Regions from separate parts of the Microbacterium sp. XT11 genome, predicted to be linked through region 2. Evidence: predicted binding sites of a transcription regulator. Region 2 holds the regulator's gene; each other region holds the start of a gene.
What was found. The regulator LexA, encoded in region 2, represses DNA repair genes until DNA is damaged. The targets are predictions, from matches to a motif close to TCGAACANNTGTTCGA.
Positions count from the first base shown of each region.

Region 1: AB663_RS02535 (HNH endonuclease signature motif containing protein) is a predicted target of LexA. The motif match lies at 6,436-6,451, and genes of this name have one in related genera.
Region 3: AB663_RS02785 (HNH endonuclease signature motif containing protein) is a predicted target of LexA. The motif match lies at 2,151-2,166, and genes of this name have one in related genera.

Region 1 is NZ_CP013859.1:517,086-527,575, reverse strand. It holds gene hemQ (hydrogen peroxide-dependent heme synthase) at 1-342, shown strand, start outside; gene hemC (hydroxymethylbilane synthase) at 348-1,361, shown strand; gene AB663_RS02550 (uroporphyrinogen-III synthase) at 1,358-2,149, shown strand; gene hemB (porphobilinogen synthase) at 2,146-3,123, shown strand; gene hemL (glutamate-1-semialdehyde 2,1-aminomutase) at 3,351-4,673, shown strand; gene AB663_RS02535 (HNH endonuclease signature motif containing protein) at 4,836-6,425, opposite strand; gene AB663_RS02530 (hypothetical protein) at 6,559-7,008, shown strand; gene AB663_RS17295 (ATP-binding cassette domain-containing protein) at 7,082-9,469, opposite strand; gene AB663_RS02520 (enoyl-CoA hydratase/isomerase family protein) at 9,580-10,490, shown strand, end outside.
Region 2 is NZ_CP013859.1:3,156,755-3,167,244, forward strand. It holds gene AB663_RS15035 (DUF1844 domain-containing protein) at 1-208, shown strand, start outside; gene AB663_RS15040 (SseB family protein) at 278-1,096, opposite strand; gene priA (bifunctional 1-(5-phosphoribosyl)-5-((5-phosphoribosylamino)methylideneamino)imidazole-4-carboxamide isomerase/phosphoribosylanthranilate isomerase PriA) at 1,080-1,826, opposite strand; gene hisH (imidazole glycerol phosphate synthase subunit HisH) at 1,924-2,559, opposite strand; gene hisB (imidazoleglycerol-phosphate dehydratase HisB) at 2,556-3,170, opposite strand; gene AB663_RS15060 (histidinol-phosphate transaminase) at 3,167-4,252, opposite strand; gene AB663_RS15065 (LysM peptidoglycan-binding domain-containing protein) at 4,351-4,716, opposite strand; gene lexA (transcriptional repressor LexA) at 5,008-5,694, shown strand; gene metE (5-methyltetrahydropteroyltriglutamate--homocysteine S-methyltransferase) at 5,891-8,203, opposite strand; gene AB663_RS15080 (methylenetetrahydrofolate reductase) at 8,243-9,184, opposite strand; gene AB663_RS15085 (S9 family peptidase) at 9,379-10,490, shown strand, end outside.
Region 3 is NZ_CP013859.1:568,436-578,925, forward strand. It holds gene AB663_RS17485 (winged helix-turn-helix transcriptional regulator) at 1-119, opposite strand, end outside; gene AB663_RS02775 (VOC family protein) at 121-549, opposite strand; partial or broken gene AB663_RS02780 (MFS transporter) at 970-1,929, opposite strand; gene AB663_RS02785 (HNH endonuclease signature motif containing protein) at 2,177-3,526, shown strand; gene AB663_RS02790 (sensor histidine kinase) at 3,729-4,997, shown strand; gene AB663_RS02795 (response regulator transcription factor) at 5,027-5,785, shown strand; gene AB663_RS02800 (benzoate/H(+) symporter BenE family transporter) at 6,176-7,345, shown strand; gene AB663_RS02805 (ABC transporter ATP-binding protein) at 7,458-8,354, shown strand; gene AB663_RS02810 (ABC transporter permease) at 8,351-9,433, shown strand; gene AB663_RS02815 (proline dehydrogenase family protein) at 9,556-10,490, opposite strand, start outside.

The DNA of each region.
Region 1 (10,490 bases), 840 kb from region 2:
GGCTTCCTGCGCGGCGTCGCGCCGAAGGACTGGCTGTGCCTCTATCCGTTCGTCCGCACGCCGGAGTGGTACCTCGCGCCCGAAGAGGAGCGTCGCGCGATGCTCGCCGACCACGGCCGCAAGGGCGCTGCGTTCACCGGCGTGATCGCGAACACTGTCGCAGCCTTCGCGCTCGGCGACTACGAGTGGCTGCTGCCGCTGGAGGCGGACGACGTCACCGAGCTCGTCGACCTCATGCGCGATCTGCGCTACACCGACGCCCGGCGATACGTGAAGGAGGAGGTGCCCTTCTACACGGGGCGCAGGCTCCGGTTCGACGAGATCGCGGACGTGCTGCAGTAGACGCCATGACCACCTCCCTCCGCCGGTCCACCCCGATACGACTCGGCACTCGACGCAGCGCGCTCGCGCAGGCGCAGTCCGGTCATGTCGCCGCCGCTCTCGAGAAGCTCACCGGAGTCCCCGTCGAACTCGTCCCGATCACGAGCGAGGGCGACACGAACCGCGCATCGCTGTCGGAGATCGGCGGACAGGGCATCTTCGCCACCCGACTCCGCGAGGAGCTGCTCGCGGGGGAGTGCGACTTCCTGGTGCACTCGCTCAAGGACCTCCCCACAGCTCAGCCCGACGGCCTGATCATCGCCGCGACGCCTGTCCGCGAAGACCCGCGCGACGTCGTGATCACGCGCGACGGCCGGCCGCTGCACGAGCTCCCGCCCGGCGCCCGCGTCGGGACGGGGTCGCCGCGGCGCATCGCCCAGGTGCACCGACGGGCGCCTCGTGCGGAGGTCGTCGACATCCGCGGCAACGTGGACTCGCGGCTCGCGCGCGTGGCCTCGGGTGAGCTGGATGCCGTGATCCTGGCGGCGGCGGGGCTCTCCCGGCTCGGTGCGGACTCTCCGCTGCGCCGCGAGGAGCTCGGGCTCGCCGAGTGGCCGACGGCACCCGGCCAGGGGGCTTTGGCCGTGGAGACACGGGACGACGTCGATCCGGATCTGCTCGCCGCGCTGCGCGGACTCGACGACACCGAGACCCGGCTGGCGGTGACGGTGGAGCGCGGCGTGCTGGAGGGGCTGGATGCCGGATGTCAGGCTCCGATGGCCGCGCACGCGGCCGTCTCCGGCGAGTCGGTGCGAGTGCGTACCGTAGTGTATGCGCCCGACGGAGCACAACGAGTGGGCCTCGACGTCACAGAGCCGGTGAACGGGGAGTATATTCGTCGGAACGGCAGTGGCAATGGAGCGGATACTGCCGATGGTGCAGACCCGATGCACGCAGCACGCGAGCTCGGGTTGACTCTTGCCCGTCGGCTGCTCGATCAAGGGGCGGCTGACCTCGTCTCCCGAGAGCGTTCCTCATGACCAATTCGAAGCACGACAAGCCGCTGGACGGCTGGCGCATCCTGGTGCCCCGCGGGGGGCCCTGGGGCGACGGCGTCGCAGCGAGTCTTCGCGCGCAGGGCGCGGTGCCCGTCGTCGCGCCCCTCATCAATTTCGCCCCGACGACCGATCAGGCTGCGCTCGACGCGGCCCTCGCCAAGCTCGCGGCGGGCGAGTACGACTGGCTGACCATCACGAGCGCGACCACCGTCGACGTGCTGTACGCGCACCGGGCGGTCGTCCCCTCCACGACGAAGATCGCGGCCGTCGGGGAGACCACGGCCGCGGCCCTTCAGGCCGTCGGATACGAGGTCGCTCTTGTCCCCGCCCAGGACAACTCGGCCGAGGGCATGGCGCACCAGCTGATCGCGCTAGAGCCGGAACCGCGGCGCATCCTCACGCTCCGCAGCGAGATCGCCAAGCCCGTGCTGACGAAGTCGCTGCTGAAGGCCGGGCATCACGTGGACAGCGTCGTGGCGTACCGCACGGTCGGCGTTCCCGTGACGGAGCGCATCCTGCGCGACGTGCAGAACGGCCGCATCAACGCGATCCTGATCACGAGCGGGTCGGTCGCGGAGCAGGTTCGCGAGCAGTTCCCCGACATCCCCGAGGAGACGCTGCTCGCGGCGATCGGACCGCGCACCGCACGGGACGCCCGCAAGGCAGGGCTGCCCATCTCGGTGGTCGCCGACCGTCAGACCGTGGATGCTCTCATCGACGCCGTCTCGCACTTCACGCTTCCGCACGCGGCAGACGAGTTCGCGCCGTGAGCTTCCCGCAGACCCGCCTGCGCCGGTTGCGGCAGTCGCCCGCCGTGCGCGATCTCGTGCGTGAGACCTCGCTCGAGCCGAGGCAGCTCGTGCTGCCCGTGTTCGTTCGCGAGGGTGTCGACGAGCCCACCCCGATCGGCTCCATGCCGGGCGTGATGCAGCACTCCCTCGACTCGCTGCGCGCCGCCTCCGTCGAGGCTGCAGAAGCCGGGGTCGGCGGCGTGATGCTGTTCGGCGTCCCTGCCGTCCGCGATGCGCGCGGGTCGGGCGCGGACGATCCGCGCGGCATCCTGAACGTGGCGACCGAGCTGCTTTCGCGAGAGGTCGGCGACGCACTCGTCGTGCAGACCGATCTGTGCCTCGACGAGTTCACCGACCACGGCCACTGCGGCGTGCTCGCGGACGACGGAAGCGTCGACAACGACGCGACCCTCGAACGCTACGCCGCCATGGCGCTCGCGCAGGCCCGTGCCGGCTCCCAGCTGCTGGGGTTGTCGGGCATGATGGACGGCCAGGTGGCGCACCTGAGGGCCGCGCTCGACGCTGAGGGTTTCTCCGACACGCTGCTCCTCGGTTACGCCGCGAAGTATGCCAGTGCGTTCTACGGTCCGTTCCGCGAGGCTGTCGACTCGCAGCTGAAGGGCGACCGCCGCACGTACCAGCTCGATCCGGGCAATCGGCGTGAGGGGGTGCGCGAGGCTGTCGTCGATGAGGCCGAGGGCGCGGACATCGTGATGGTGAAGCCAGCGATGGCGTTCCTCGACGTGCTCCGCGAGGTACGTGACGCCGTGCAGATCCCGGTGTGGGCGTACCAGGTGTCCGGTGAGTACGCGATGGTCGAAGCCGCAGCCGCGAACGGCTGGATCGACCGTCGAGCCATCGTCCTGGAGACGCTGCTGTCGATCCGCCGTGCGGGCGCCGACGCCGTGCTCACCTACTGGGCGACCGAGGCCGCGCGCTGGCTGCGCGGCTGAGTGGCACACCGGATCACCCGTCCGCCCCATCCACCGGCTGCCCGCCCCGTCTGCCCGCCCCGCCCCGTTCCGCCCGTCCCGCCCCCGTCTGCCGGCCCCGCCCCGCCCCATCCGCCCGCCCCGTCCCGTCCCGCCTCCGACTGCCCGTCCCGCCCCCGTCTGCCGGCCCCGCCCCGCCCCATCCGCCCGCCCCGTCCCATCCGCCCGTCACCTCTCGGAGGAGTGTCATGACCGATCGCAATGACGACCTGTTCGCCGCCGCCCGCGCGGTGACGCCCGGGGGAGTGAACTCTCCGGTGCGCGCGTACGGCTCCGTCGGCGGCATACCCCGCTTCCTCGCGTCCGCGGCCGGGGCGAGGGTGACGGATGCCGCCGGTGTCGAGTACGTCGACCTGGTGGCATCGTGGGGTCCCGCGCTCCTGGGGCATGCGCATCCGGAGGTCGTCGCCGCCGTGCAGGAAGCGGCCGCTCGCGGACTGTCTTTCGGAGCGCCGACCGAGGGGGAGGTCGAGCTGGCAGCCCTGATCGTCGACCGCGTGCGTTTCGGCGATGCGCGCCCCGTGGAGCGGGTGCGCCTGGTGTCGACCGGCACCGAGGCGACGATGACGGCGATCCGGCTGGCGCGTGGTGCAACCGGCCGTGATCTGCTGGTGAAGTTCTCCGGCCACTATCACGGCCACTCCGACGGACTGCTGGCCGAGGCCGGATCGGGTGTCGCCACGCTGGCGCTGCCGGGATCGGCCGGGGTGCCGGCGCCCGTCGCAGCCCAGACGCTGGTGATCGGTTACAACGATCCCGACGCGCTCGCCGCGGTCTTCGCGGAGCACGGCGACCGGATCGCCGCCGTGATCGTCGAGGCATCGGCGGCGAACATGGGCGTCGTGGCGCCGCTGCCGGGATTCAACCGGCTCATCGCCGAGACAGCGCACGCGCATGGCGCGCTCATGATCCTCGACGAGGTGCTGACCGGTTTCCGCGTGCACCCTGCCGGTTTCTGGGGACTGCAGGCGCAGAGCGGCGAGGAGTACCTGCCCGACATCGTCACCTTCGGCAAGGTCGTCGGCGGCGGGATGCCGTTGGCCGCGCTCGGCGGCCGTGCGGAGGTCATGGAGCTGCTGGCTCCCCTCGGTCCCGTGTACCAGGCGGGTACTCTCTCGGGCAATCCGCTCTCGGTGGCGGCGGGGCTGGCGACGCTGCGCCTCGCGACGCCGGACGTATACGAGAAGATCGATGCGGCATCCGAGCGGCTCTCCCGCGCGCTCGACGCCGCGCTGTCGGACGCCGGAGTGACGCACGCCGTCGCGAAGGCCGGGAATCTGTTCAACGCGTCCTTCCGTGCATCGGCTCCGCGGGACTACGCGGAGGCCCAGGCGCAGGAATCGTTCCGGTATGCGCCGTTCTTCCATTCCATGCGTGAGCAGGGCGTGGCACTCCCGCCGAGCGTGTTCGAGGCCTGGTTCCTCACCGCTGCGCACGGTGACGAGGAGTTGGAGCTCATCGAGCGTGCTCTTCCCGCCGCAGCCGCGGCGGCGGCACGCGCCCAGGCCTGACATGCAGGTCACATGCGGCCCTGACATGCAGGCCGGATATGCAGGCCGGATATGTAGGCCTGACATGCACGCCAAATGCAGGCCGGATATGCAGTTCTGACATGCAGGCCCGGCATGCAGTTCTGACATGCAGTCCTGACACGACCTAGACGAGTGTGATGCCTACACGAACATGACGCGGCGTGGAGGTGGATCACCGTAGGTGCGCCCGAGTGGACTGGTCCATTCCACCGTGCCGTCGGGCAGCTGTCGGGCCGTCCATCGGTGCCTCGCGTCGATGTCCGGATGCTTGAGTGCATGATGACCGACGCAGAAGCTGCTCAGGTTGTCGATTCGTGTGGGCCCGCCCTTGGCATGATCGTGGTTGTGGTCGACCTGACACCGGTGGACCGGCATACGGCATCCTGGGAAGCGGCAATGCTGGTCGCGTGCCCGCAGCAGTCGTCGCATCGCCGCCGTGGGCGTGTATCCGTCGGTGGCCGTGACCATGCCGGTGTGGTCGAGGAAGAGGCGCGCCCATCCGGTGTGATGACCTGCAAGGTCGCGGGCGATCTCCGGGGCGATGGGCCCTACACCGTCGAGTTCCGCCGGTCGATCGTCAGCGCCCGCCAGCGTCGTCGCTGCGATCGTGACCTGAATTCGACCGCGGATGCTCTCAGCACCGGTGCCCGCGACCGACGTCGGGTCTGCCGCGAGGAGGAGATCGGCGAGGAGGTCGGCCCGTACCTGGTCGATCGAACGGGTGTCGCCGTCGCGGCGTCGGACGGGCCCCGTCGACCCCGCAGCCGAAGAATCTCCGGCCGGAGAATCGGCGCCTCCGGCCGGAGAATCGGCGCCTCCGGGAACGGCAGCAAGGGCAGTGCCTGCACGAGCCGGGGCAGGGGCGGCGCCTGCGGGCAGCGGATCGAGGGTGAAGGTGTCGCTTTCGCCGAAGATGGCTCCGGCGAAAGCGTCGTACGTGTCGAGGGCTGGATCAGAGGGGAACAGGTCTTGCGCGAAGATCGGTTCGGGGTCGTCATCGAAGACGGCTGTGCGCTCCGCGCAGTTGCGAGCGTCTGCGGACTCCGGACGCTCGCCGTCGCCCTCGCCCTCGGCGCAGCTCCTGGTGTCGATGACATGATGCGCGAGCTGTGACAGCCGGTCGTAGATCGCCGAAGCCAGGTGCTCCGGGAGCACGACCTGCAGCAGCGCAAGGCCGTCGCCGACCGACCTGATCGTGACGCTGCGCTCGCCTGCGGCGCGCCGATGCCTCTCGACGACGGTCTCGCCGACCAGCGATGCCGCGACGCGGCGTGCGTGCGCCCGTGTGCGCGCCACGGTGTCGCTTTCGGCGACGACGAGAGCCGCGATATCGAAGAGCGTCAGCGTCTCGGCATCCGCCCGCTGTTCGCGGACAGCCTGGTCGACCACAGCACCTGCCTGGACGATCTCTCTGACGTGGGCTGCCGTGATCGTGCCCCGGGCGAACGACTCGCGCACCGCCGGGTGCGCGTCGAGCAGGAACGCATCGGCGAAGGCGTTCTCCATGGTCGTCGTCGGGACGTGGCCGGCGGCGGAGTACTCCGCGATCATAGAGCGCCTCATCGCGTCGCGGTGGAAACCCTGCTCCTCGACTTCCGACTCGTGCAACCGGAGCCGATCGGAGAGGAGAGACGCCGCCGTCGCCTCCCACTTCGCGATCTGGCGCCGCGCGTCGACCCACGCGTCGAGCAGTTCTCGGCGCCGGTCGAGTTCGTCGTCAGCGGTTCCCATGCCTCGAGTATAGTACATATGTTCGAAACTCGATGGAGGTGTCAGACGGAATGATGGAATGCGACAAACGATCGTTGCGGTCCTGTGAGCAAGTTCCAGACAACTGGGAGGATGCCGCTGGCAGACTGGTGGCATGGTGACGCTGCTGTTGGACAGGACGCAACTGGAGGTCGTGCTGTCGCCACTCGAACGCGCCGCGACGTTCCACCGCGAGAACGTCCGCATCCCGCGCGAGAGCATCAGCAAGGTGCAGCTCACCGACGACGCATGGACCTGGCTCAGAGGCGTCCCGAATCCTGGCACGCACATCCCCGGCGTCCTCGCCGCGGGGACGTGGAAGGCTGCGGGCAGCGTGGACTTCGTGCTCATCCGACGGCGGAGGCCCAGCGTGGTCGTCGACCTCGACGGTGACGGTGAATACCGGCGTTTGATCCTGACGACGCGTCACGGGCTCGCCCTCACCCAGGCCCTGCGCCTGGAGGTGTCGGGCGAACCGGCCGATGTCGAGGAGATCGTCGCGACCAGCCCGACACCGGCAGGCAAGGGCAAACGGCGCCCCGTCATCCGTCCGCGACCGGCCTGAGCCACCTGCCGCAGACGACGAACCCCTCCGTGGCGGCGCACAGAGGGGTTCGAAACGGTCGTGTGACGCGCGGTCACCAGTGCGGATGCTGGTCGCCCTGGTGCCCGGCATCAGGCATGTGCTCGGCGTCGCCCTGATGTTCGGCGTCGCCCTGGTGTTCGGCGTCGCCCTGGTGTTCGGCGTCGCCCTGGTGTTCGGCGTCGCCCTGGTGTTCGGCGTCGCCCTGGTGCCCGGCATCAGGCGTGTGCTCGGCACCAGGCGTGTGCTCGCCGACTGTCGAGTGTGCTTCGTCCTCGGCGCTCTCGTGGCCGGCCTGGGTGTCGCCGGACTCGTGCTGTTCGCCCGAGGCGTCGGACTCGCCATCTGCGGACGTGCTCTCTTCCGACGCCGCATGGTCCGTCGACTCGGGGCCGGCGTCGGCGACTGCGGACTCCTGCGGCGCGCCACCGTCGGAGACCTGCGAGACGGCGTCGCTCAACGGGTACGGCCGCGGCTCGTCCTCGTAGTAGGCCCGCGCGGCGGCTGCGAGCATCGAGGAGACGGCGGCGACCCGGGGATCGTCGTCGCCATCCGTGCGGTCGTCCGAGGCGGGAGCCGCGTCGAGGCCTGAATCTTCACCCTGCTCGCCGTCGCCGGAGTCACCGTGCTCGCCGCCGCCCGAGGCAGTGCGCTCGTCAAAGAGAGTGTCGTGCTCGTGCGCATCAGTCTCGTCGTCCCCGGACGAGGCGAGCGCGTCGAACACCTCGATACCGGCGTGTTCGGCGGTGTCCGCGGCTGGTTCGACGGGGCCGTTCTGCGCGGCGGGAGCGTCGCCGTTCTGCGGGCGTGCGTCGACGGTTCCCTCGGTTTCGGCTTCGTTCCCGGCTTCGGCGTCGTTCTCGGCGTTCTCGGCCGCGGGGAACCCGCTCGCGAACGACGGGGCTGCCGCGAACGACGGTGTTGTGGCGAACGACAGGGCGGGGGCGGACGAGGCAGGCTCGGATGCCGCGTCGTCGGTCGTCGCGTGGCGCGGTCCGTCGAAGAGCGCGTCGCCGTCGCTTTGCTCGGCGGCTTCCCCGGTGCCGAACAGGATGTCGTCGAAGGAAGGACCGGCGGGAGCGCTCTCGTCCGCGACGGGGGCGTCGGCGGACGCGGCGACAGTGTCCTCGGAGGATGCCGCGACCGGGGCCTCGGCGGGCGCAACCGCGTCTTCGGCGGGCGCGACCGCGTCCTCCGCGGGCGCGTCATCGATGTGAGGCTGGGCGTCCATCGCGGCGCCGGCGCCGGCCGTCAGGGTCGCGGCGGCCACCGGATCGCTCGGGACGCTCTCGGCATCGAGGGGCAGCGGCTCTGCGGCGTCCGGCAGTTCGGTGGCGCCTGCGTCGCCGGCTGCACCGGCACTCTCCACCCCGGCATCCGCCACCCCGGCATCCGCCACCCCGGCACCCTCCGCATCGATACCCGAAGCCTCGGCATCCGAAGCCTCGGCATCCGCCACACCGGAATCCCCGGTGCCGGAGTCCGCCGGCGCCTCGCCGGCGCCGGGGTGCAGCAGCTGGGTCGCGGCCGCCTCCGCCTTGGCTCCGAGTCCACTGCCTCGGACGAGCTCGATGAACACGTCTTCAAGCGTCGGGCCCCGCTGCACGAGCGTGCTCAGGGCCACGCCGGCCGAGGCGGCAGCGGCGCCGACAGTGCGTGCATCCGTCCCCCGTACGGTGAGGCCCGACCGCAGCACCTCGAACTCCAGGCCGGCCTGGGCGAGAGCGGCGCGCAGCCCGTCGCGGTCGACCGCGTCGACGACCACCGAGCCGGCCGACGGGTCCGCGAGCTTCTCGATCCCGCTCGACAGCATGAGCTGCCCCTTGGAGAGCACGAGCACGTGATCGGCCACCTGCTCGACCTCGCTCAGCACGTGCGACGACACCACGACCGTGCGGCCCTCGTCGGCGAGGCGGCGCATGAGCAGGCGCATCCAGCGGATGCCCTCGGGGTCCAGTCCGTTCGCGGGCTCGTCGAACACGAGAGTGCCCGGGTCGCCGAGCAGAGCGTGCGCGACGCTCAGGCGCTGACGCATGCCGAGCGAGAAGCTGCCGATACGCCCTTCGCCCTCGCCCTCGAGGCCGACCAGGCGAAGGACCTCGTCGACGCGCGAGAGCGGGATGCCGTTCGCCTTCGCCGCGATCGTGAGCTGTCTGCCGGCGGTCCGCCGCGGCCGGTAGACCGTCTCCTCCAGCACGGCGCCGATCGTGCGCAGCGGCGTGCGGAGGTCGGCGTACGCGACGCCGCCGATGGTCGCCGTACCGCTCGTGGGGCGCACCTGGCCGAGCAGGATGCGCAGCGTCGTGGTCTTTCCTGCGCCGTTCGGACCGAGGAACGCGGTCACCACGCCGGGTTCGACACGTGCGGAGAAGTCGGAGACCGCCGTCACATCGTTGAAGCGCTTCGTGACGTGCGTGAACTCGAGCACCTGTCCGTCGGGCATCCGCGACCTCTCGTTGCAGTGGGCAGTTCCATCTATCCTGCCGGAAAAGCGCCCCGATCGCGTATTTCCCGCTCGAGAGGAGCCGCGGGCAACGGAGTAACGTGACACTCGTGACCGATTCCACAGACGCCCCCAAGGTCCTCGTCCGCACCGAAGGGGCTCTCGGCAGACTCACCCTTAACCGGCCGCGGGCCATCAACGCGCTCGATCAGGACATGATCTCCCTCCTCACGGCGGCGCTCGACGCGTGGCGTCACGACACCGACGTGCAGATCGTGATGATCGACGGCGCGGGGGAGCGGGGCATGTGCGCGGGTGGAGACATCCGCGCCCTGCACTCGCAGATCGTGGCGGGGCGCACCGACGAGACGATCGATTTCTTCCGGGCGGAGTACGCGCTCGACGCCATGATCGCCGAGTATCCGAAGCCCGTGGTCGCCATCGCCGACGGCATCACCATGGGCGGCGGGATCGGCCTCGCCGGGCATGCGGCGATCCGCGTCGTCACCGAGCGCTCGACGCTCGCGATGCCCGAGACGCGCATCGGCTTCACCCCCGACGTCGGCGGCACCTGGCTGCTCGGACGTGCTCCGGGGAGGTTCGGCGAGTACTTCGGCCTCACCGGACGCACCATGAACGCGGCGGACGCCCTGTATCTCGGCTTCGCCGACCACTTCGTCCCGTCGGAACGACTCGACGCGCTGCGCGACGCGCTGGCGCACCGGGCGGACCCCACGGGGCCGAGTGAGATCGTGCTGCTCTTCGACGAGACCCCCGATCCGTCGCACCTGCCTGCGTCACGGGCATGGATCGACGAGGCCTTCTCGGCTCCCGACGTGCGCGAGATCATCGCGCGGTTGCGAGCCTCAGGAGAGACGGACGCCGCGGACACGGCGGACCTGCTCGAGAGCCTCGCTCCGACCGGACTGGCGGTGACGCTCGACGCGGTCCGGGAGGCGAGAGAGATGTCGGGGCTGCGCGCCGCTCTCGAGGGGGAGTACCGGAGGGTGCTGTGGTTCGT
Region 2 (10,490 bases):
GTCGCAGCTCGACCTCGACGAGGCGCGCAAGCTGATCAACGCCCTGGCCGGACTCATCACCGCAGGCGCTCCCGAGATCAGCGACATGCACGCCCGGTCGCTGCGCGATGGCCTTCGTTCACTGCAGCTGGCGTTCCGTGAGGCGTCGACCATCCCCGACCCGATCGGCAAGGGCCCCGGTGAGAAGTGGACGGGTCCCGTCAGCTGATCCGAGACGGACGGCACAGCTGTCGACGCGCGTCCCGGACCGCGCCTCTGCGTCTTCTCGGGACGCAGACTAGGCGCTGCGGCGCAGCTTGACCGTGAGCGAGTCCGCGAGCACGGCGATGCGGTCGTCGGCCGCCCAGCGCTGCGCGAGCCGCGCGAGCACGGCGTCCAGCACGTCGCGCTCGAGCCCGTCGACGAGGTCGAGCATCACGACGAGCTCGGGACCGCGCAGCCGAGCGTCGGGGTCGCCCGGCGCGACGGCGACGTCGATGACGGCGAGTTCGTGCGCGACGCTCTCCTGGAGAGCCGCGAAGACCTCGGGAGACAGGAAGCTCGGTTCCCAGCGCTGCCCCTGGGCGACCGCCCAGACGGCCGGACGGCGGATCACGAACTCGGTCTCGGAGGTCGGGTCGAGCACGATGAGGTCTGTGTCGTCGGCCGATGCCGCCAGCGCTGCCCGCACCGCCTCGACCGGGATCGGCCGCGCGGTCGGATCCCACCGCTGCATCGCATCGACGGAGGAGAACACGGGCTGCACGCGGCGTCCGTCCGGAGCGGCGACCGTGACGATCGACAGCTCCTGCGTCTTGTCCACGGCGAGGCCGGTGGGTCCGACCCCCTCGTCACCCTTCTCAGCGACGAGCGGGATGAGCACGCGCGCAGAGCGGAAGGCGTCGACGACCTCGCTCTGCGACCCTGCGCCCTGACGGAAGCGGATCAGCGCGGAGAGCAGTGCAGGGTCGGCTGATCCGTCGTCGCTCGCGTGGGGGTTCGGCTCGAAGCTGCGCCCCTCCCACGGGACGCCCGCCGAATCACCATGGCCGGCCGGCGCATGATCGTGCGCGCCGGGTCCACAGGAGTGACCGTGACCGTCAGTCTCCTGCGACATCCAGAGCCTCTGCCAGCGTGAACGCGCCGGCGTAGAGCGCCTTGCCGACGATCGCGCCCTCGACGCCCAGGGGTACCAGCTCACGCAGTGCGGCGATGTCGTCGAGGCTGGCGATGCCGCCGGAGGCGACGACGGGCTTCGGCGTGCGCGAGGTGATCTCGCGCAGGAGGTCGAGGTTCGGGCCGCGCAGCGTGCCGTCCTTCGTGACGTCCGTCACGACGTACCGGCTGCATCCGGCATCCTCCAGGCGGTCGAGGACCTCCCACAGGTCGCCGCCGTCCTTCGTCCAGCCGCGTGCGGCGAGCGTGGTGCCGCGCACGTCGAGGCCGACGGCGATGGCCTCGCCGTAGCGCCCGATGACGTCGGCGGCCCACTCGGGGTTCTCCAGCGCGGCAGTGCCGAGGTTGATGCGCGTCGCACCGCTCTCGAGGGCGGCCTCCAGGCTCGTGTCATCGCGGATGCCGCCCGAGAGCTCGACATTGACGTTCTTGAACTGCTTGATCACCTTGCGGAGGATCGGGGCGTTGCTCCCACGTCCGAACGCGGCGTCGAGGTCGACGAGATGGATCCACTGCGCGCCCTGCGCGACCCACTCCCCCGCAGCGTCGAGCGGGTCGCCGTAGCTGGTCTCGCTGCCGGCCTCGCCCTGGGTGAGGCGCACGGCCTTGCCGCCCGCCACGTCGACGGCCGGAAGGAGGGTGAGGGCTGGAGACTGCGCGAAGTCGTTCATGAGGTCCTTGGATGGTGGGAAGCGCCGGAGTCGGGCACGAGAAACGAGGGTACCCCCGCGATCACGCGGCTTCAAATGCGTGACGCAGCGGCTCCGTTCACAGGCTGGAGACCCAGTTGCGCAGCAGCTGGATACCGGCGTCGCCGGACTTCTCCGGGTGGAATTGCGTGGCCGACAGAGGGCCGTTCTCGACCGCTGCCAAGAACGGCCTCCCGTACGTGGCCCACGTCACCACGGGCTGGGGGAACGGCGGGATGACGTCGAGCTCCCAGGACTGCGCGGCGTAGGAGTGCACGAAGTAGAAGCGCTCGTGCTCGATGCCCCGGAAAAGGATGCTGTCAGCGCCGGGGTCGACCGTGTTCCATCCCATGTGCGGGAGCACGGGGGCCTCGAGGGCGGTGACCGCGCCCGGCCATTCCCCCAGTCCCTCGGTGTCGTGGCCTCGCTCGACGCCGCGTTCGAAGAGCACCTGCATGCCGACGCAGATGCCGAGGACCTTGCGCCCGCCCGCGAGCCGACGGTCGATGATCTCATCGCCTCCGTGCGCGTGCAGGGCGTCCCGCACGGCCTGGAAGGCGCCGACGCCCGGGACCACGAGCCCGTCGGCCTCGATCGCCTCGGTGCGGTCGCGCGTGAGCACGGCATCCGCCCCGGCTGCGACGAGGGCCTTCACCGCCGAGTGCACATTGCCGGACTCGTAGTCGAAGACGGCCACCCTCGGTGCGGCGCTCACAGCGCTCCCTTGGTCGACGGGATGCCGTCGACGAGCGGATCCAGCGACTTCGCCTGACGGAACGCGCGCGCGAAGGCCTTGTACTCGGCCTCGGCGATGTGGTGCGGATCCCTGCCTCCGAGCACGCGCACGTGCACCGTGAGACCCGCGTTGAACGTGATGGCCTCGAAGGAGTGCCGGACGAGCGCACCGGTGAAGTGGCCGCCGATGAGGTGGTACTCGAAGCCGGCCGGCTCGCCGTCGTGCACGAGGTAGGGGCGGCCGGAGATGTCGACCACGGCTTGAGCGAGAGCCTCGTCGAGGGGCACCAGCGCGTCTCCGTAGCGCGAGATGCCCGCCTTGTCGCCGAGCGCCTCACGGATCGCCTGTCCGAGCACGATCGAGACGTCCTCGACCGTGTGGTGCGCGTCGATGTCGGTGTCGCCCGAGGCCCGCACCGTGAGGTCGGTCAGCGAGTGCTTGGCGAACGCCGTGAGCATGTGGTCGAAGAACGGCACCGACGTGTCGATGCGGCTCGCGCCGCTGCCGTCGAGGTTCAGCTCGAGCTCGACCGTGGACTCGGATGTGCTGCGCACGCGGCGCGCCGTGCGCGGCTGGGCGGGGGTGCTCATGACGCCGATCCTATCGAGGCCAGCGCTTCGAGGAACGCGGTCGTCTCCGCCTCGGTGCCGGCCGTGACGCGCAGGTGACCGGGCAGGCCGACGTCGCGGATCAGGACGCCGCGGTCGTACAGCTCCTGCCACGTGCGGCGCGGGTCGCCGACGCCGCCGAAGAGGACGAAGTTCGACCAGGACTCGTGCGGCGTGTACCCCAGCGCCTCGAGGGTGGCCGAGATCCGGTCGCGCTGCTCGACGATCTCGTCGACCATGGCGAGCATGACGTCGGAGTTGCGCAGGGCCGCGATCGCCGCCGCCTGTGTGAGAGCGCTCAGGTGATACGGCAGGCGGACGAGGCGCAGTGCGTCGATGAAGGCGGGATCGGCGGCGAGGTACCCGACGCGCGCGCCCGCGAAGGCGAAGGCCTTGCTCATCGTGCGCGACACGGCCAAGCGCGGACGCCCCTCGAGCAGGGTCAGAGCGGATGCCGCATCTCGGGGCGCGAACTCCTGATAGGCCTCGTCGACCACGACGACGCCGCGCGAAGCCTCGTAAACGGCCTCGACCACCTCGAGGGGAAGAGGGGTGCCCGTCGGATTGTTCGGCGCGCAGAGCAGGATCACATCGGGATCGGCGGCGCGGACCTGGGCGGCAGCATCGTCGGGCGCGATCGAGAAATCGGGCTCACGCGTGCCGGCCACCCAGCGCGCCCCTGTCCCCTGTGAGATGAGCGGATACATCGAATAGGTCGGCGCGAAGCTGAACGCGGTGCGCCCAGGTCCTCCGAAGGCCTGCAGGATGTGCTGCAGCACCTCGTTCGATCCGTTTCCCGCCCAGATCTGCTCGGCCGTCAGCCCGTGCCCGAGGTACTCGGCGAAGCCCTCCCGCAGGGTCGTGAACTCCCGGTCGGGGTACCGGTTGACATCACGGATCGCCACGGCGATGTCGTCGAGGATGTCGCTCGCGACGGCATCCGGAACCGGATGGGTGTTCTCGTTGACGTTGAGCGCGATCGGGAGCGGCGCCTGCGGTGCGCCATACGGCGTGAGACCGCGCAGGTCATCGCGAAGCGGGAGGTCAGCGAGAGAAACAGTCACTCCTCAATGCTAGGGCGCGTGCACAGAAGGTGACGCCGCATTGCACGGACGACCCTCTCGACACTCGGCGCCGCACGGCGCTGCTCAGGAACCCGACGTCAGCGCGAGTACTCGGCGGGGATCGCGATCTCGTCGCCGACCTGGATCGCACCGCCGTCGAGCATGTTCAGGCGGGTGATGTCGCCGATGACGTCACGCGGGTCGGCGGTCGGAGCGACCTCCTCCGCGATCGACCACAGCGTGTCGCCGGGCATGACCGTCACCGTCTCGAACGACGCCGGGGTGTCTGCGCCCTGACCCGAAGCCAGTGCGCTCCCCCCGCTGATGGCCGCTACCCCGATGCCGAGCGCCAGCGGGAGCGCCGCAAGGAAGAGAAGCACCCGGCGACCGCGCGCCGTCAGCCGCAGCCGAGTCGCGGGACGTGCCGGGACGACTGCCGTGGTGCTGAAGGTGATGCTGCTCATTGCCTGCTCCTCTGCGTGTGCCGCTTGCGCTGCGCGTGCGGCGAAGGTTGGCGTAGCGTTCGCATCCGCGACTCGGCCGGGAGCCGAGGATGCGAAGCTACGTTCCGAAGATATCTTCGAGTTCGAACATCTGTCAAGGTCTTTTCGAAACCGGACGACCGAATCCTCCGACACGCTCGAACAGATCTTCCAGAGTGTGGACCTTCTCGGATACGGTTTCGATACGGACACCCCACCACGGACCACCGACATTCGAACGGCGACGCCGGATCCGCCTAGTGAAGGAGCACGATGAGCGAGAACTCCGCCCCCGAGACCGAGGCGCCGCGCACCCGTCGCCGCAAGAGCCTGAGCCCCAAGCAGATGGCCATCCTCGAGGTCATCCAGACGTCGATCAGCCGTTACGGCTACCCGCCGAGCATGCGCGAGATCGGCGACGCCGTCGGGCTGAAGTCGCTGTCCAGCGTGACGCACCAGCTCGGGCAGCTCGAACTGAGCGGATACCTGCGCCGTGACCCCGGCAAGACGCGCGCCATGGAGGTGCTCATCGACCTCCCCGGCACGAGCGGCGAGAACCCGGCCGAGGTCGCCACGCCGGTCGGCGACGCCGCCCTCGTCCCGCTCGTCGGCCGCATCGCCGCCGGCGTGCCGATCACCGCCGACCAGCAGGTCGAGGAGATCTTCCCGCTCCCCCGGCAGCTGGTGGGCAAGGGCGAGCTCTTCATGCTCAAGGTGTCGGGGGACTCCATGATCGACGCCGCCATCTGCGACGGAGACTGGGTCGTCGTGCGCGCGCAGCATGACGCGGAGAACGGCGAGATCGTCGCCGCGATGCTCGACGGCGAGGCCACGGTCAAGACGTTCCGGCGCCGCGACGGTCACACGTGGCTGCTCCCGCGCAACTCGGCGTTCGAGCCGATCCTCGGCGACGAGGCCGTCGTGCTCGGCAAGGTCGTCGCCGTGCTCCGCGCCGTCTGACACCGGCCACCCGCGACGCGCGGCACCCGCGACGCGCGGCACCCGCGACGCGCGGCACCCGCGACGCGCGGCATCCGCGACGCCCGCGGCATTCCGGCATCCGCCATCCGCCGGGACCCGTCATCACGGCCGAGACCCCCGCCTGGACACGTGTCCGGTCGGGGGTCTCGGCGTCATGCGGGGTCTCGACCCTCGCTCAAACCGCGACGCCGACGTCCTCCCGCACTCGGCGCGTCGCCTCCACGATGTGCTGCAGAGAGGCGACCGTCTCGTCGTATCCGCGGGTCTTCAGGCCGCAGTCGGGGTTGACCCAGAGCCGGCGCGTCGGGATCTCGTCGACGGCGGTGCGCAGCAGCGACTCGACCTCCTCGACCGACGGAACCCGAGGCGAGTGGATGTCGTATACGCCGGGTCCGATCCCGTGGTCGAACCCGGAGGCGGCGATGTCCGCGACGACCTCCATGCGACTGCGCGCCGCCTCGATCGACGTCACATCCGCATCGAGCGCGCGGATGGCGTCGATGACCACGCCGAACTCGGAGTAGCACAGGTGCGTGTGCACCTGGGTGGCCGGCGCCGCCCCTCCGGTCGCGAGACGGAAGGAGTCGACCGACCAGCGGAGGTAGGCGGGCTGATCCGCCTTCTTCAACGGGAGCAGCTCCCGCAGGGCCGGCTCATCGACCTGGATGATGGCGATGCCAGCGGCCTCGAGGTCGGCGATCTCGTCGCGCAGGGCGAGCGCGACCTGGTTGGCCGTCTCCCCCAGCGGCTGGTCGTCGCGTACGAACGACCAGGCGAGGATGGTCACGGGTCCGGTGAGCATCCCCTTCAGGTGCTTGGCGGTGAGCGACTGCGCGTACGTCGACCAGCCGACCGTGATGGGGGCCGGCCGCGAGACGTCGCCCCAGAGGATCGACGGGCGCGTGGCCCTGGATCCGTACGACTGGACCCATCCGTGCTCCGTCACCGCGAAGCCGTCGAGGTGCTCCGCGAAGTACTGCACCATGTCGTTGCGCTCCGGCTCGCCGTGCACGAGAACGTCGAGGCCGAGGTCCTCCTGCAGCGAGACGACGCGGGCGATCTCGCTGCGCAGGAAGTCCTCGTAGTCCTCCGCGGGGATCTCACCACGGAGGTAGCGGGCGCGCGCACGGCGGATGTCGCCGGTCTGCGGGAAGGAGCCGATCGTCGTGAGCGGCAGCACGGGGAGCCCCAGCGCGTCCTGCGCGAGCTCGCGCTCCTCATACGGCGCGCGCGAGAAGTCGGCCTCCTCGACCACGCGGCCGCGGACCGCCCCGTCGCGCACTCCCGGTGCCGAGAGACGGTCGGCGAGGGCTGCGGATGCTGCGTCGAGGTCGGCCGCGATCGCCTCGCGGCCCTCCACGAGGCCTCGTGCCAGCACAGCCACCTGCTGCACCTTCTGGTCGGCGAAGGCCAGCCACGACCGCAGACGCCCGTCGAGCGCCGACTCGTCGCTCACGTCGTGCGGCACGTGCAGGAGCGACGTCGACGTCGATGCTGAAACGGCGCCGGCACCCGTGGCCGCGAGCTCCTGCAGGCGCTCGAAGGCTGCGGCCAGGTCGCCGCGCCAGATGTTGTGCCCGTCGATCACTCCGCCTACGAGCGTCTTGCCCTCCAGGCCGGGGGCCGCTGCCGGCACCGAACCGCGCACGAGATCGACCGCGATCGCCTCGATCGGGGCCGCGGCGAGCACCGGGAACACCGCGCCGAGCTCGGCGTACGGAGCAGCGACGAGGATCGAGGGCCGAGACGACGCCCCGCCGAGGACGGCCAGGGCGCGGGCCGCGGCATCCGCCAGGCGTTCCGTCGACGCCGACAGCGACTCGCTCACCAGCGCAGGCTCATCGAGCTGGACCCACTCGGCACCCGCGTCCTTCAGCGCCGTGAGGAGCTGCGTGTACACCGGCAGCACGTCATCGAGGCGCGACAGCGGATCGAAGCCGTCGGGGGCGGCATCCGAGGCCTTCGACAGTGCGAGGAGCGTCACGGGACCGACGACGACCGGCCTCGTGACGAATCCGGCGGCGACGGCCTCGGCGACCTCGCGCACCAGCCGGTCGCTGGAGAGGGAGAACACCGTCTCCGGGCCGATCTCGGGCACCAGGTAGTGATAGTTGGAGTCGAACCACTTGGTCATCTCGAGCGGCGCACGGTCGCCCTCGCCGCGGGCGACCGTGAAGTACGCGGACAGCCCGATCGAGCCGTCGCCCGATCGCAGGTCGTCGAACCGCGCGGGGATGGCCCCGACCGTCACGGCGGCGTCGAGCACCTGGTCGTAGTACGAGAACGATTCGGGGATCGACGAGTCCGTGCGGCCGAGTCCGAGCCCGGCGAGCCGCTCGCGCGTCGCGGCACGCAGCTCCGCGGTGGCCGCCTCGAGAGCGGCCTCGTCGAGACGGCCCGCCCAGAAGGCCTCGACGGCCTTCTTCAGTTCACGGCGCCGACCGATACGGGGGTAGCCGAGGATGGTGCCATCGGGGAAAGCGGACATGAGGTTCCTTTCAGCGGGGGTAGATGGTCGGGGGACGGATCAGTGCGAGCTCGGCACGGGAAGCACGCCGGCTTCCTCGAGCACCGTGAGCACCGTGTCGTGCTGGTTGAAGGCGTACAGGTGCACTCCCGGAGCGCCTCCGGCGAGCACCTCGCGCGCGAGGCGCGCCGCCCACTGGATGCCGATCTCCCTGCGCCCTTCCGGAGTGGGTTCGACATCGAGGGCGATGGCGAGCTCCCCCGGCAGCTCCTCGCCGGTCAGCTCGAGCACTCGCGCCAGCCGCACGGGCGAGACGATGGGCATGATGCCGGGGAGGATCGGGATCGTCACGCCCGCGGAGCGGGCCCGCTCGACGAAAGCGAGGTAGTCGTCGGCGTGGAAGAAGAGCTGCGTGATGGCCGACGTCGCTCCCGCCGCCTGCTTCGCCAGGAGCGCGTCGACGTCCTGCCACCGGTGGGCGGAGCGCGGATGACCGTTCGGGAACGCCGCCACCGCGATGCTCGCCCGTCGCCGCGGGGCCACGCGCGCGGCACCCGGCAGACCCGGCACCGGCGTCTCCTCGTAAGGGGCGCGCTCGGCCTGGACGCGATCGATGAGCTGCACGAGTTGCGCGGCGCTTTCGAGATCGCCGAGGAACGGCTCCTCCTGGCCGGCCGGCGGGGCGCCGCGCAGCGCGAGGAAGCTGAGGATGCCGGCGTCCAGGAACTCACGGATCAGGGCCGCGGCTCCCGCGTAGGTGTTGCCCACGCAGGTGATGTGGGCCAGCGGCTCGACATCCGTGTGCTCGCGGATGAACCGCAGCACCTCCAGCGACCGCCCGCCCGTCGACCCTCCCGCACCGTAGGTGACCGAGATGAAGTCGGGACCTGCTGCGGCGAGGCGGCGCACGGTCTCGTGCAGCGCACCCTCGCTCGAGGCCGAGCGGGGCGGATAGAGCTCGAAGGAGAACGGCACGCGCGTGGTCGGCGTCTCGAGGGACATCGTCTTCTCCTGGGACAGATTCGGGCCTGGAACCGCGCACGACGCAGCGCGTCGTGTCACGGGCGGGTGCCGGGCTCGGCTGTCGCTCCACTCCCGGATGCACCGGGCGTTTCCAGAAACGTATGCCACCCGGCCTCCCGGCGCATCCTGTGTGACGCCGTGTGTCGGATCCGGGCGAATAGGCTCGAGTCATCATGTCGACGCCATACGGATCCTGGCCCTCTCCCTTCACCGCGGCAGCGGTGGCCGCCGCGTCTCCGCGCATCGACGGCGCGCGCTTCGTCGGCGACGAGATCTGGTGGGGAGAGTCTCTCCCCGAGGAGGGCGGGCGCATGACCGTGCGCCGCTCCGGCGGAGGGAGCGTGCTCGACGCGCCCTGGAGCGCGCGGTCACGCGTCCACGAGTACGGGGGCGGCGCGTGGACGGCATCCGACGACGGCGTGCTGTTCCTCGTACACGCGGCAGACCAGCGGGTGTACCGGAAGGACCCGGGGCGCGCCCCCGTCCCGCTGACTCCGGCGGGGCCCGCGCACGGCGGACTCCGGCTGCAGCACGGGCGCCTGTTCGCCGTACGCGAGGACCTCACCGTCGCACCGCACCTCAGGGCGATCGTGGAGATCCCGGTCGACGGCAGCGCCGCGGACGACGTAGGGCGCATCGCGGTGATCGCCGAGGGAGCCGGCTTCTTCGCGCACCCGGCGGCCGCTTCCGACGGCGCAGTCGCCTGGGTGCAGTGGAGCGGCGAGAGCATGCCCTGGGACTCCGCCGCGCTGCACGTGCGCTCCGCCGAGGGCCGAGAGACGGCTCTCCCCACCCGCGCCGCGCTGCAGCCGGAGTGGCTCGGTGGAGCGCTGCTCTACGCCGACGACCCGTCGGGCCGCTGGGGCCTCCACGCCGTGCGTCCGACCGGACCGGGCGAGTGGGGCGCCCCGCGCCCGCTCGCCCCGGCCGACGCCGACACGGGCTACGGTCTCTGGGTGCTGGGCAACCGCTGGTACCAGCCTCTCGCCGACGGCCGCATCGTCGCTGTGCGCACCGACGGTCGCGACGAGGTTGTCGTGATCTCCCCCGACGGCGAGGTGCGGTCGCTCGACGTCCCCTGCGACGGGCACGTGAGCGTTGACGACGTCTCAGGCTCGCGCGTGCTGCTGAGCGGCAGCGGCAGCACGGTCGCCCCCGGCGTATGGGTCGTCGACGTCGACAGCGGGGAGGCGACCGCGATCGCCGGCGGCGCCCCGTGCGATCCCGACTGGATGCCGCCGGCCCGCGCGCTGGTCGTCGACGGACCTCGCGGCCCCGTGCACGC
Region 3 (10,490 bases), 890 kb from region 2:
TCGGTGTACCGGCGCGGCCCGACGAGCAGATCGCGCACGATGAGCAGGGCCCACCGTTCCCCGATCAGCTCGACGGCCGTCGTGACACCGCAGTACTGGCCGTAGCTGCGCGCCCCCACGTCAGTGCGCTTCGGCGACGTGCTCCGGACCGTTCTCCACGACCTCGGGGGTCATGTAGAGGAAGCCGAGGGAGTTGCCGTCGGGGTCGTCGATGTCACGGGAGTACATGAATCCGTAGTCCTGCGCCGGCTTCGGCTCTGTGCCGCCGGCCGCGAGGGCCTTCTCGACGATCGCATCCACGTCCTCGCGGGAGTCCTGCGCGAACGACACCGACACCTGGCAGACCGCGTTCGGATCGGCGATGGGCTTGTCGGTGAAGGTCGCGAAGAACTCGGTCTTCAGCACCATGAAGTAGATGTCGTCGCTCCACACGACGCACGCGGCGTTCTCGTCGGTGAAGAGCGGATTGATCTCGCAGCCGATGGCCGTGTAGAAGGCCTTGCTGCGCTCGAGGTCGGACGTGGGCAGGTTGACGAACACCTTGGTCATGATGACTCCTCTGTCGGTCGTGACGTGTCTGTTCTGGATGTGTCTGTTCTGGTCGGCGGATGCTGATCGGCGGGTGCCGGCCTCATGAACACGGCTTTTAAAAGCAAGCACGCTTGTCAATAGCAAGTGATATGACGGCATGAGTTCTGCGGAAGGCGGCAGTCGGATGCCGGGATCGATCAGGGCGCGGCAGTCGAGCGCCGCAGCCCCACCAGTGCGAGAGCGCCGGCGCCGAGCGTGAGCGCGGCCACCGCCCCGATGCTGATTCCCGGAACGGATCCCGTCGCCACGGCTCCCGCGACCAGAGGGCCTCCGGCATCCCCGAGCTCGCGCCCGAGCTCCGCGCTCCCCATCGTCCGGCCCCATGCGATCAGCCGGTGTCGATGCGGCGAGGTGGGCGAACGCGACGGGTGTCGCGACACCGACGCCCGCGCCGACCAGGACCGCCGCCGCCACGAGCACCGCGGGGTGCGCGGAGGCCGCGACCGCACCGAGCCCTGCCGCGATCAGCGCGAGACCACCGCCTGCGCCCAAGGGCACCGAGATCCGACCGCGGTCGTGCGCGGCGCCGACCACGGGCTGGACGACGCTCGACGCGACGGCGAGCACCGTGACGATCGCCATGCTGCCCACCGTGCCGAGGCCGGACAGTCGCCCGAGCAGCGGCAGGAATCCCACCGCCACGGCAAGAGCGCCGGTCGTGGCGGCCAGGACGAGCGTCGGCACGAGGAACCCCGGCGCCGAGAGCTCCCTGGCCAGGTCGGCCACCGTCACCCGTGTGCGCGGGAGCACGGGAACAGCGGTAACGGCGACCGCGACCCACGCGGCCGCGACGACCCCGAGCGCCGCGAGCGACCAGAACAGCGCCGGCATCCCTCCCCACACCACGAGCAGGGCCCCGAGCAGGGGGCCGAGAGCGTAGCCGAGGCTCTTCCACGAGCCGTAGCGACCGAAGTACGTCCCGCGCGTCGAGTCGTCGGCGAGGCGGGCGACGGCCGCGCTGGATGCGGGCGAGAACGCGGATGCCGCGGCACCCTGCCCGAATCGAGCGATCACGAGCGCCGCCATGCCGGAACCCGCCGCACCAACGACCGAGAACGCCGCGAAGGCCAACAGGCCTCCGATGATGACGGGTCGCACGCCGATGCGGTCGCTGAGCGCGCCGAAAAGCGGCTTCAAAAGCACCTCGGCGAGATCGTAGAGCGCGAGCGTGAGACCGAAGACCCACAGCGTCCACCCGATGTCCTCGGTCTCGGCGCCCAGCGCCGCCGCGATGCCGTGCGCACCGAAGGCCGTGGTGAAGCCGGCGAGATACAGCGGGGCGAGGCGCGGGGCTCCGGTGGGAGTCCGGGCGGGGGCGGGATCCGAGGTTGGGGTCACGCTCGATTCTCTCAGCCGACGGGGATGGTGCGCGGGGTGGTTTCAGGGGGCGGGTGGTTTCGGGGCGGCGGGTGTTTTCGGGGGCGGCGGGTGTTTTCGGGGGCGGGTGGCTTCGGGGGCGGCAGGTGGCTTCGGGGGGCGGGTGGTTTCTGGGCGGGTTGGTAGCCGGTTCACCGCTTCCCGCACCCGGCTGTCACCTCCTGCGGAGCACTGGCCCACATTCGAACATAGTTTCTAAACTTGAGCCATGACGAACCCACATCTCGCCCCGCTCCGTGAGGCCATGGCCTCCCTTGAGCGCGCGTGGGGCGATGCGGAGTCGGCCGCCCACTTGACGCGTCCTCAACTCCTCGAGGTCAACGCAGCCGTAGGAGTCCTGCGCCGCCGCCTCGACGGCGTCCACGCTGAGGTCGCCGCTGGCATCGCCCACGAGTCCCGGCCCGAGCTCGGCGCCGGCAGCCTCGCGAAAGAGCAGGGGTTCCGCAGCCCCGCGGTGATGATCGCCGCGACCACGGGCGCATCGACCGGAGACGCCGCCCGGCTGGTCACGGTGGGCGAAGCCACGGCGCCGCGCGCGAACCTGCTCGGCGAGCCGCTCCCGGCGAAGTACCCGTTCGTGCAGGCCGCGCTCTCTCAGGGTTCTCTGGGCGCGGCCGCGGCGGCGCACATCGTCGCACTGCTCGACCGCACGCGCCTGCGCGCCCCAGCAGACCGCATCGCTCAGGCGGAACGGCTCCTCGTCGAGCGCGCGGAGGGGCTGTCGCTCGACGAAGTGCGCAAGCTCATCGCACGCGCCGAGGGCTGGCTCGTTCCCGAGGCGGTCGCGGCGCGCGAAGAAGACTCCCGCAGCCGCCGCTCGTTGACGATGTTCGAACGAGACGGTTCGTTCCACCTGAATCTGCAGACCGACGCCGCGTCAGGCGCACCCATCCGCGCGGCGATCCAGTCGTTCGTGACCGCGAGCTTCCAGGCTCGAGCAGGTGCGCCCGACCGTGATGCTCCGGATGCCGACCACCGCACGGTCGCGATGATCCAGGCCGACGCTCTCGCGAACATCTGCGAGCACGCCATCGGGTGCGACAACGGTGGGCTGCCCGCGACCGGTGCGACCGTGGTCGTGCGCGTGTCTCTCGACGACCTCGACAAGGGCACCGGCCTGGCGGAGATCGACGGCGTCGACACTCCCGTCAGCGTCGCGACCTGCCGCCGGATGGCCGCGGGAGGCGCAGTGATTCCGGCGGTGCTCGGGTCCGAGAGCGAGATCCTCGATTGGGGGCGCGAGAAGCGCCTCTTCACCCGGGCACAGCGGCTCGCGCTCGTCGAACGCGACGGCGGATGCGCGATGTGCGGCCTCCCGCCGCAGATGACGAAGGCGCATCACCTGCGGTGGTGGCTTCGAGATTCGGGGCCGACCGATCTCACGAACGGCGTGCTGCTGTGCGAGAGCTGTCACCATCGAATCCATGACAACGGCTGGGAGATCCGGATCGACGGAACGGGCACGCGCGGTCGGGTGTGGTTCATCCCGCCGCCGGCGGTCGACCCCACCCGGACACCTCGGCTCGGCGGCCGGGCGCGCTACGACATCGCGGCCTGAGGGGGCCGTTCGAGCGCATCCGGTTCGGCGTCTGGTCGGGGGCCCGATCCCCGCCACCGCCGCGCCGTCGGCGTCCCACACCACCGCCGCACCGCGACCCGCACGGCTGCCGTACCATGCGACCGTCGTGCCGCGCGGGTCGCGACATCCATCCGCCGTGAGGGGGATGCTGCGGCGTCCCGCTCCGCCGTACCGTGGAGGGATGCCCTTCACCCGCACCCCCACCGAGCGCGAGCTGCGCGGAGACGTGGTGCTCGCCGCCGTCCTGTTCGTCGGCGCGGTGCTGAGCGCCGCCCTGTCGTCCATCGCCGAGGTGTACGGCGACGAAGCGCAGGAGCTGTGGACCGCCCTCGTCTACGCCGTGGTCGTCTCGGCACCGCTCGCCGTGCGCCGCCGCCTGCCCGGCGTGGTCGCGGTCGTCGTCGCGCTCGCATACTTCACCGCGGTGACGCTGCGGATCCCCGAGATCTACGTGGGCAACATCGCGATGTTCGTCGCCCTGTACACGGTGGGCGCATGGATGAACGACCGGCGCAAAGCGCTCATCGTGCGGGTCTCGATCATCGTCGGCATGTTCGTCTGGCTGATCATCACGATGTACCGCGACGCGATCACCGAGGCCGACAAGGCCGATATCGCGGCGGGCCTCTTCTCGCCCTATGTGGCGCTCATGCTCATCCAGCTCCTGCTCAACGCGCTCTATTTCGGCGGCGCCTACTACTTCGGCGAGCGCTCATGGCTGGCCGCGTCGCAGCGCGCCGTGCTCGAGGAGCGCACGGCCGAGCTGGAGCGCGAGCGCGAGGTGACGGCCGCCCAGGCCGTCGCGCTCGACAGGGTGCGCATCGCACGCGAACTGCACGACGTCGTCGCGCATCACGTGTCGGTCATGGGCGTGCAGGCGGGTGCCGCACGGCTCGTGCTCGACAGCGACCCCGCGCAGTCCGCGCAGATCCTGTCCGGCATCGAGGCGTCGGCGCGCGACGCGATCAGCGAGCTGCGCCAGCTGCTCGAGACGCTGCGCACGCCCGGCGGGGAGACGACCGATGCCGCGTCCACCGTGACGCTCGACGACATCCGCGAGCTGGCCGAGGCGTCCGATGAGGCGGGTCTGCCGACGGATTACACGGTGGTCGGCGAACCGGTGCCGGTGCCGTCGCTCGTGGCCGTGAACCTGTACCGCATCGCCCAGGAGTCGCTGACCAATGCCCGCCGTCACGCCGGCGCAGGCGCCACGGCCGACGTGCGGGTGCGGTACGACGACGACGGCGTCGAGGTCGAGATCGTCAACACCGGGCGCACCGTGTCGCAGCTGCGACCGGGCCTCGGCCAGCTGGGGATGCGGGAGAGGGCTGCGGCGTCCGGCGGCACGCTCGAGGTGACGCCGCGGAGCGGCGGCGGACTCCGCGTGCGGGCACGCGTCCCGCTGTCGGCCACCGCGCCGTCCCGTGCCTCGGCGGGGGTCGCGTCGTGATCCGCGTGCTCCTCGTCGACGACCACGCGATGCTCCGCGCGGGGTTCCGGACGATTCTCGACAGCCAGCCCGACATCACCGTGGTCGGCGAGGCCGCGACCGGTGCGGATGCCGTGGCACAGGCATCCGCCCTGCGCCCCGACGTCATCACGATGGACGTGCAGATGCCCGACATGGACGGCATCGAGGCGACGCGGCGCATCGTCGCCGACCCCGCCGTCGGCGCGGCGATCGCGATCGTGACGACCTTCGATCGAGATGACTACCTTTACCAGGCGCTCGAGGCGGGGGCGAGCGGGTTCCTGTTGAAGAACGCCGGACCCGAAGACCTCATCGCGGCCGTACGAGCTCTCGCCGCCGGCGACGGGATGCTGTCGCCCGAGGTCACCCGCCGCGTGCTCGCGCGGTTCGCGGCGCCCGGAGGTCAGGGCGCGGCGGCACCGGGAGCAAACGACACGGTGCGACCCGGAACACAGGGCGCGACGACACCCGGAGCCGCCCGGGATCCCCGAGCACAGCTCACGACGACACCCGGAGTGCACCGGGATTCCGGGACACAGGGCACACCCGTTCGCGCGCAGACCGCGGTGCTCGCCGAACCGCTCACCGACCGCGAGGCCGAGGTGCTGACCCTGCTGGCCGATGCGCGGAGCAACGCCGAGATCGCCGCGGCCCTCTTCATCGGCGAGGCGACGGTCAAGACGCACGTGTCGCGGATCCTCCAGAAGCTCGGCGCGCGCGACCGCGTTCACGCGGTGGTTCTCGCGCACAGGATGGGCCTGACCTGACCTCCCCCGGCCAGACGTGCCCGTGCCCCGGGCTGACGTGACCTGCGCTGTCCGGCAGGACCGGACCCTGACCTCCCCTCCCCCCGGCCAGAGGTGCCCGTGCCCCGGGCTGACCTGACCTGTGCTGTCCGGCCGGACCTGACCCTGCCCTCCCCTCCCCCCGGCCAGAGGTGCCCGTGCCCCGGGCTGACCTGACCTGTGCTGTCCGGCAGGACCTGACCCCACCCTCCCCTCCCCCGGCCAGAGGTGCCCGTGCCCCGGGCTGACCTGACCTGTGCTGTCCGGCAGGACCTGACCCCACCCTCCCCTCCCCCGGCCAGACCTGCCGCTGTCCGCCCACCCCTGCCTCCGCACGACGTCCGGCCGTCACCTCGCGATAGCCTCGGAGTCATGCCCGAGGCCGCACCGCTCAGCCGCCCGATCATGGCGGGCGTCGTCACGGCGCTCGTCGGGTTCACCAGCTCGTTCGCCGTCGTGCTGACCGGCCTCTCCGCCGTCGGCGCCGACGCCGCACAGGCGGCCAGCGGCCTGCTCGCAGTGAGCCTCACGATGGGCATCGCATGCATCCTCCTCGCCTGGCGCTACCGGATGCCGATCACCGTCGCCTGGTCGACGCCGGGAGCCGCCCTCCTCGCAGCGACCGGCGCGGTCGACGGCGGATGGTCCGCAGCCGTCGGCGCGTTCCTGCTGACGGCGGCGCTCATCCTGCTCACGGCGCTGTGGCCCGCACTGGGCTCCCTGATCGCCCGCATCCCGCCGTCGATCGCCCAGGCGATGCTCGCCGGCGTGCTCCTGCCGCTGTGCCTCGCGCCGATCACCGGCATCGTCGCGAACCCGTGGGGCGTGGTCCCCGTCGTGCTCACGTGGCTCGTGTTCGCACGTCTCGCACCCCGATGGGCGGTGCCGCTCGCGTTCGTCGCGGCATCCGTCGTCGTGGCGGTGTCGCTGGTGACGGCCGGCGACGCGATCGATCCTGCCCTGCTGCTCCCCCGCGTCGAGCTGACCGTGCCGACGTTCACGCTCGGCGCCGCGGTCGGCATCGCCCTGCCGCTCTTCATCGTGACCATGGCGTCGCAGAACGTGCCGGGCGTCGCGATCATGCGCAGCTTCGGCTACGAGGTGCCGTGGCGTCCGGCGATGCTCGTGACCGGACTGGGCACCGCCATCGGAGCGCCGGCCGGCGGTCACGCCATCAACCTCGCCGCCATCAGCGCCGCCCTCGCGGCCTCGCCCGACGCCGACCCCGACCAGCGGCGGCGCTGGATCGCCGGGGTGTCGACGGGTGCGTCGTATCTCCTGCTCGGCGGGTTCTCCGCCGCGTTCGCCGCGCTCGTCCTCCTCGCACCGGATGCCGTGATCCCCGCCGTCGCCGGCCTCGCCCTTCTCGCGGCTTTCGGCTCGTCGGTGCAGCAGGCGATCGACGACCCGGGCGAACGCATCCCCGCCGTCGTGACGTTCCTCATCGCGGCATCCGGCATCTCGCTGCTGGGCGTCAGCGCCGCGTTCTGGGCTCTCGTCGGCGGGCTCGTCGTGCGCACGGCGTTGCACGCGGGGCGTTGAGGCGGTCAGACGCCTCACCCGTGCGCCGTCGGCCGTCATCCCCACGGCTGATCGTCCGCTATCCGCCGCGCGGGGGATGCCCCGCCGACGCACCGCTCCCTAGCGTGGAGCCATGACCACAGGACAGCTCCACCTGAGCGGCATCACCAAGAGGTACGGCGATCGCCGCGTGCTCGACGACGTCTCCTTCGACGTCGCCCCAGGACGCCTCACCGGCTTCGTCGGCGGCAACGGCGCCGGCAAGACCACCACCATGCGCATCGTGCTCGGACTCCTCTCCGCCGACGGCGGCCAGGTCACGCTCGACGGCCGTGAAGTCACCACGGCAGACCGCCGCCGCTTCGGCTACATGCCGGAGGAGCGCGGGCTGTACCCCAAGATGAAGGTGCTCGAGCAGATCGTCTACCTCGCCCGGCTGCACGGGTTCGGAAAGGCGGATGCCGAGGCCCGCGCCACCGCGCTGCTCGGCGAGCTCGGGCTCGAGGAGCGCCTGAACGACACGATCGAGTCGCTGTCGCTGGGCAACCAGCAGCGCGCGCAGGTCGCGGCGGCGCTCGTGCACGACCCCGAGGTGCTCATCCTCGACGAGCCGTTCTCCGGGCTCGACCCGCTTGCGGTCGACGTCGTCGCCGGCGTGCTGCAGGCGAGCGCTCTCAAGGGCGCGTCGATCCTGTTCTCCTCGCACCAGCTCGACGTGGTGGAGCGCCTGTGCGACGACCTCGTGATCCTCGCGGGAGGCACCATCCGCGCCGCCGGCTCGCGCGACGCCCTGCGCGCCGAGCATGCGGGCAACCGGTACGAGCTCGTCTCCGCCGGCGATGCGGGATGGCTGCGTGCCGAACCAGGCGTGACCGTGCTCGACTTCGAGGGCGGCTACGCGCTGTTCGACGCCGACGGGCCGGAGACCGCTCAGCGGGTGCTGCGCGAGGCGGTCGCGCGCGGAGACGTGGCGAGCTTCCAACCCGCGCATCCGTCTCTCGCCCAGATCTTCAAGGAGGTCATCCAGTGAACGCCCCCGCCCCTCAGACCTCGCTCACCTGGCTCGTCGCGGAGCGCGAGATCACCTCGAAGCTGCGCAGCAAGACGTTCCTCATCTCGACCGGCATCCTGCTGCTCATCGCGCTCGCCGGCATCCTCATCGGCGGGTTCACGAGCAAGAACCCCGAGGCGACCTCCGTCGCCGTGACGGGCGAGACGGCATCCGTCGTCGAGGCCCTGCCGAACGTGAAGGTCACCGAGGTCGCCGACCGCGCCGAGGCCGAGAAGCTCCTGCGCGCGGAGGACGTCGAGGCTGCCGTGCTGCCCAGCGACGACGAGCTCGGCTACACGGTCGTGGCGCTGAAGGACGCACCGGGGTCGATCGTGTCGGGGCTCTCCGTGTCGCCGGCGGTCGAGATACTGGAACCGGCGACGACGAACCCCCTGCTGCGGTACTTCATCGCGATCGGCTTCGGGCTCGTGTTCTTCATGGCCGCGTCGACGTTCGGCGCGACGATCGCGCAGAGCGTCGTGGAGGAGAAGCAGACCCGCGTGGTCGAGGTGCTGCTGTCGGCGATCCCGGCGCGCACCCTCCTGGCCGGCAAGGTCATCGGCAACACCGTCCTCGCGATGGCGCAGATCCTCGCGCTCGCCGCGATCGCCACCATCGGGCTGATCGTCACCGGTCAGAGGGAGGTGCTCGCCGGCCTCGGCGCGCCGATCATCTGGTTCGCCGTGTTCTTCCTGTTCGGATTCGTTCTGCTGGCCGCTCTCTACGCCGCCGCGGCGTCGATGGTGTCGCGCATGGAGGACATCGGCTCGACGACCACCCCGATCATGATGCTCGTGATGGCGCCGTACATCCTCGTGATCATCTTCAACGACAACCCGCTGGTGCTGACGATCATGTCGTACGTGCCGTTCTCGGCGCCGGTGGGGATGCCGATGCGGCTGTTCGTGGGAGAGGCGCAGTGGTGGGAGCCGCTCGTCTCTCTCGTGATCCTGCTCGCCTCGTGCGTCGGGGCGATCGCGGTGGGCGCGAAGATCTACGAGAACTCGCTGCTGCGCATGGGCAAGAAGCTCAAGCTCGCGGAGGCGCTGCGCGGCTGAGCCGCCCGCCCCGCCCTGCACACGGGGGCGGGGCGCCCGCACAGGGCGGGGCGATCGCCGCACAGGGCGGGGCGATCGCCGCACAGAGCGGGGCGCCCGCACAGGGCGGGACGATCCCTCGCTCAGATCACGCCGTCGGACAGCGCGGTGGGGTTGCCGAACCGGTGGTTCGTGATCGACACGGCCTGCTCGTGCAGGAAGGGCAGCAGCTCCACGCGTCCGGCGCCGGTCACGGCGTGCGACCACACCGCGACATCCGGCAGACCGTCGATCGCGGCGAAGAGCGTCGACGCCTCACCGCCGACGAGCCGCACGCGCTGCCAGCTGTTCTCGCCCTTGGCGACGGACTTCGCGAAGCGCCGTACCCAGGCGGCATCCTTCTCGTGCTCCACCGTCACGCCGCGCGAGCGCAGCGCCTTCTCGACCTTCGCCGGAAGGGCGGGCGCCGACACCGTGAACGGGCTGCCGCTGCGCAGCGCGGCGGCGATCACCCGGATGCCGTCGACGAGCGGCGCGTCCTCGGCGATGCGCACGTCGACCGCGACCGGGCGGTAGCGGAACAGGTTGCGCTCGACTCCCAGGCCCGACTTGTCGGTGACGATGCCGAACTCGGTCGTCCACGCCCGTTCGTCGGATGCCGCTGCCCGCTGCAGCCATTCGCGCTCTGTCGCGTCGAGATCGGATGCCGCGGCGAGCAGCGCCGCCACATCCGAGGTGACCGCGGCGTCGGAGGCCGTCGCCGGCAGCTCTGCGGGCTTCCACTCGCCGAGCCCGAAGAGGTAGTTCGGGCCACCGGCTTTCGCACCCGCGCCCACGGCGGAGCGCTTCCAGCCGCCGAAGGGCTGACGCTGCACGATGGCGCCGGTGATGCCGCGGTTCACGTAGAGGTTGCCCGCCTCGACCCGCTCGAGCCAGGTCGCGACCTCCTCGGAGTTCAGCGAGTGCAGGCCGGCGGTGAGGCCGTAGTCGACGGCGTTCTGCAGGCGGATGGCCTCGTCGAGGTCCTTGGCGCGCATGATGCCCAGCACCGGGCCGAAGAACTCGGTGAGGTGCGTGG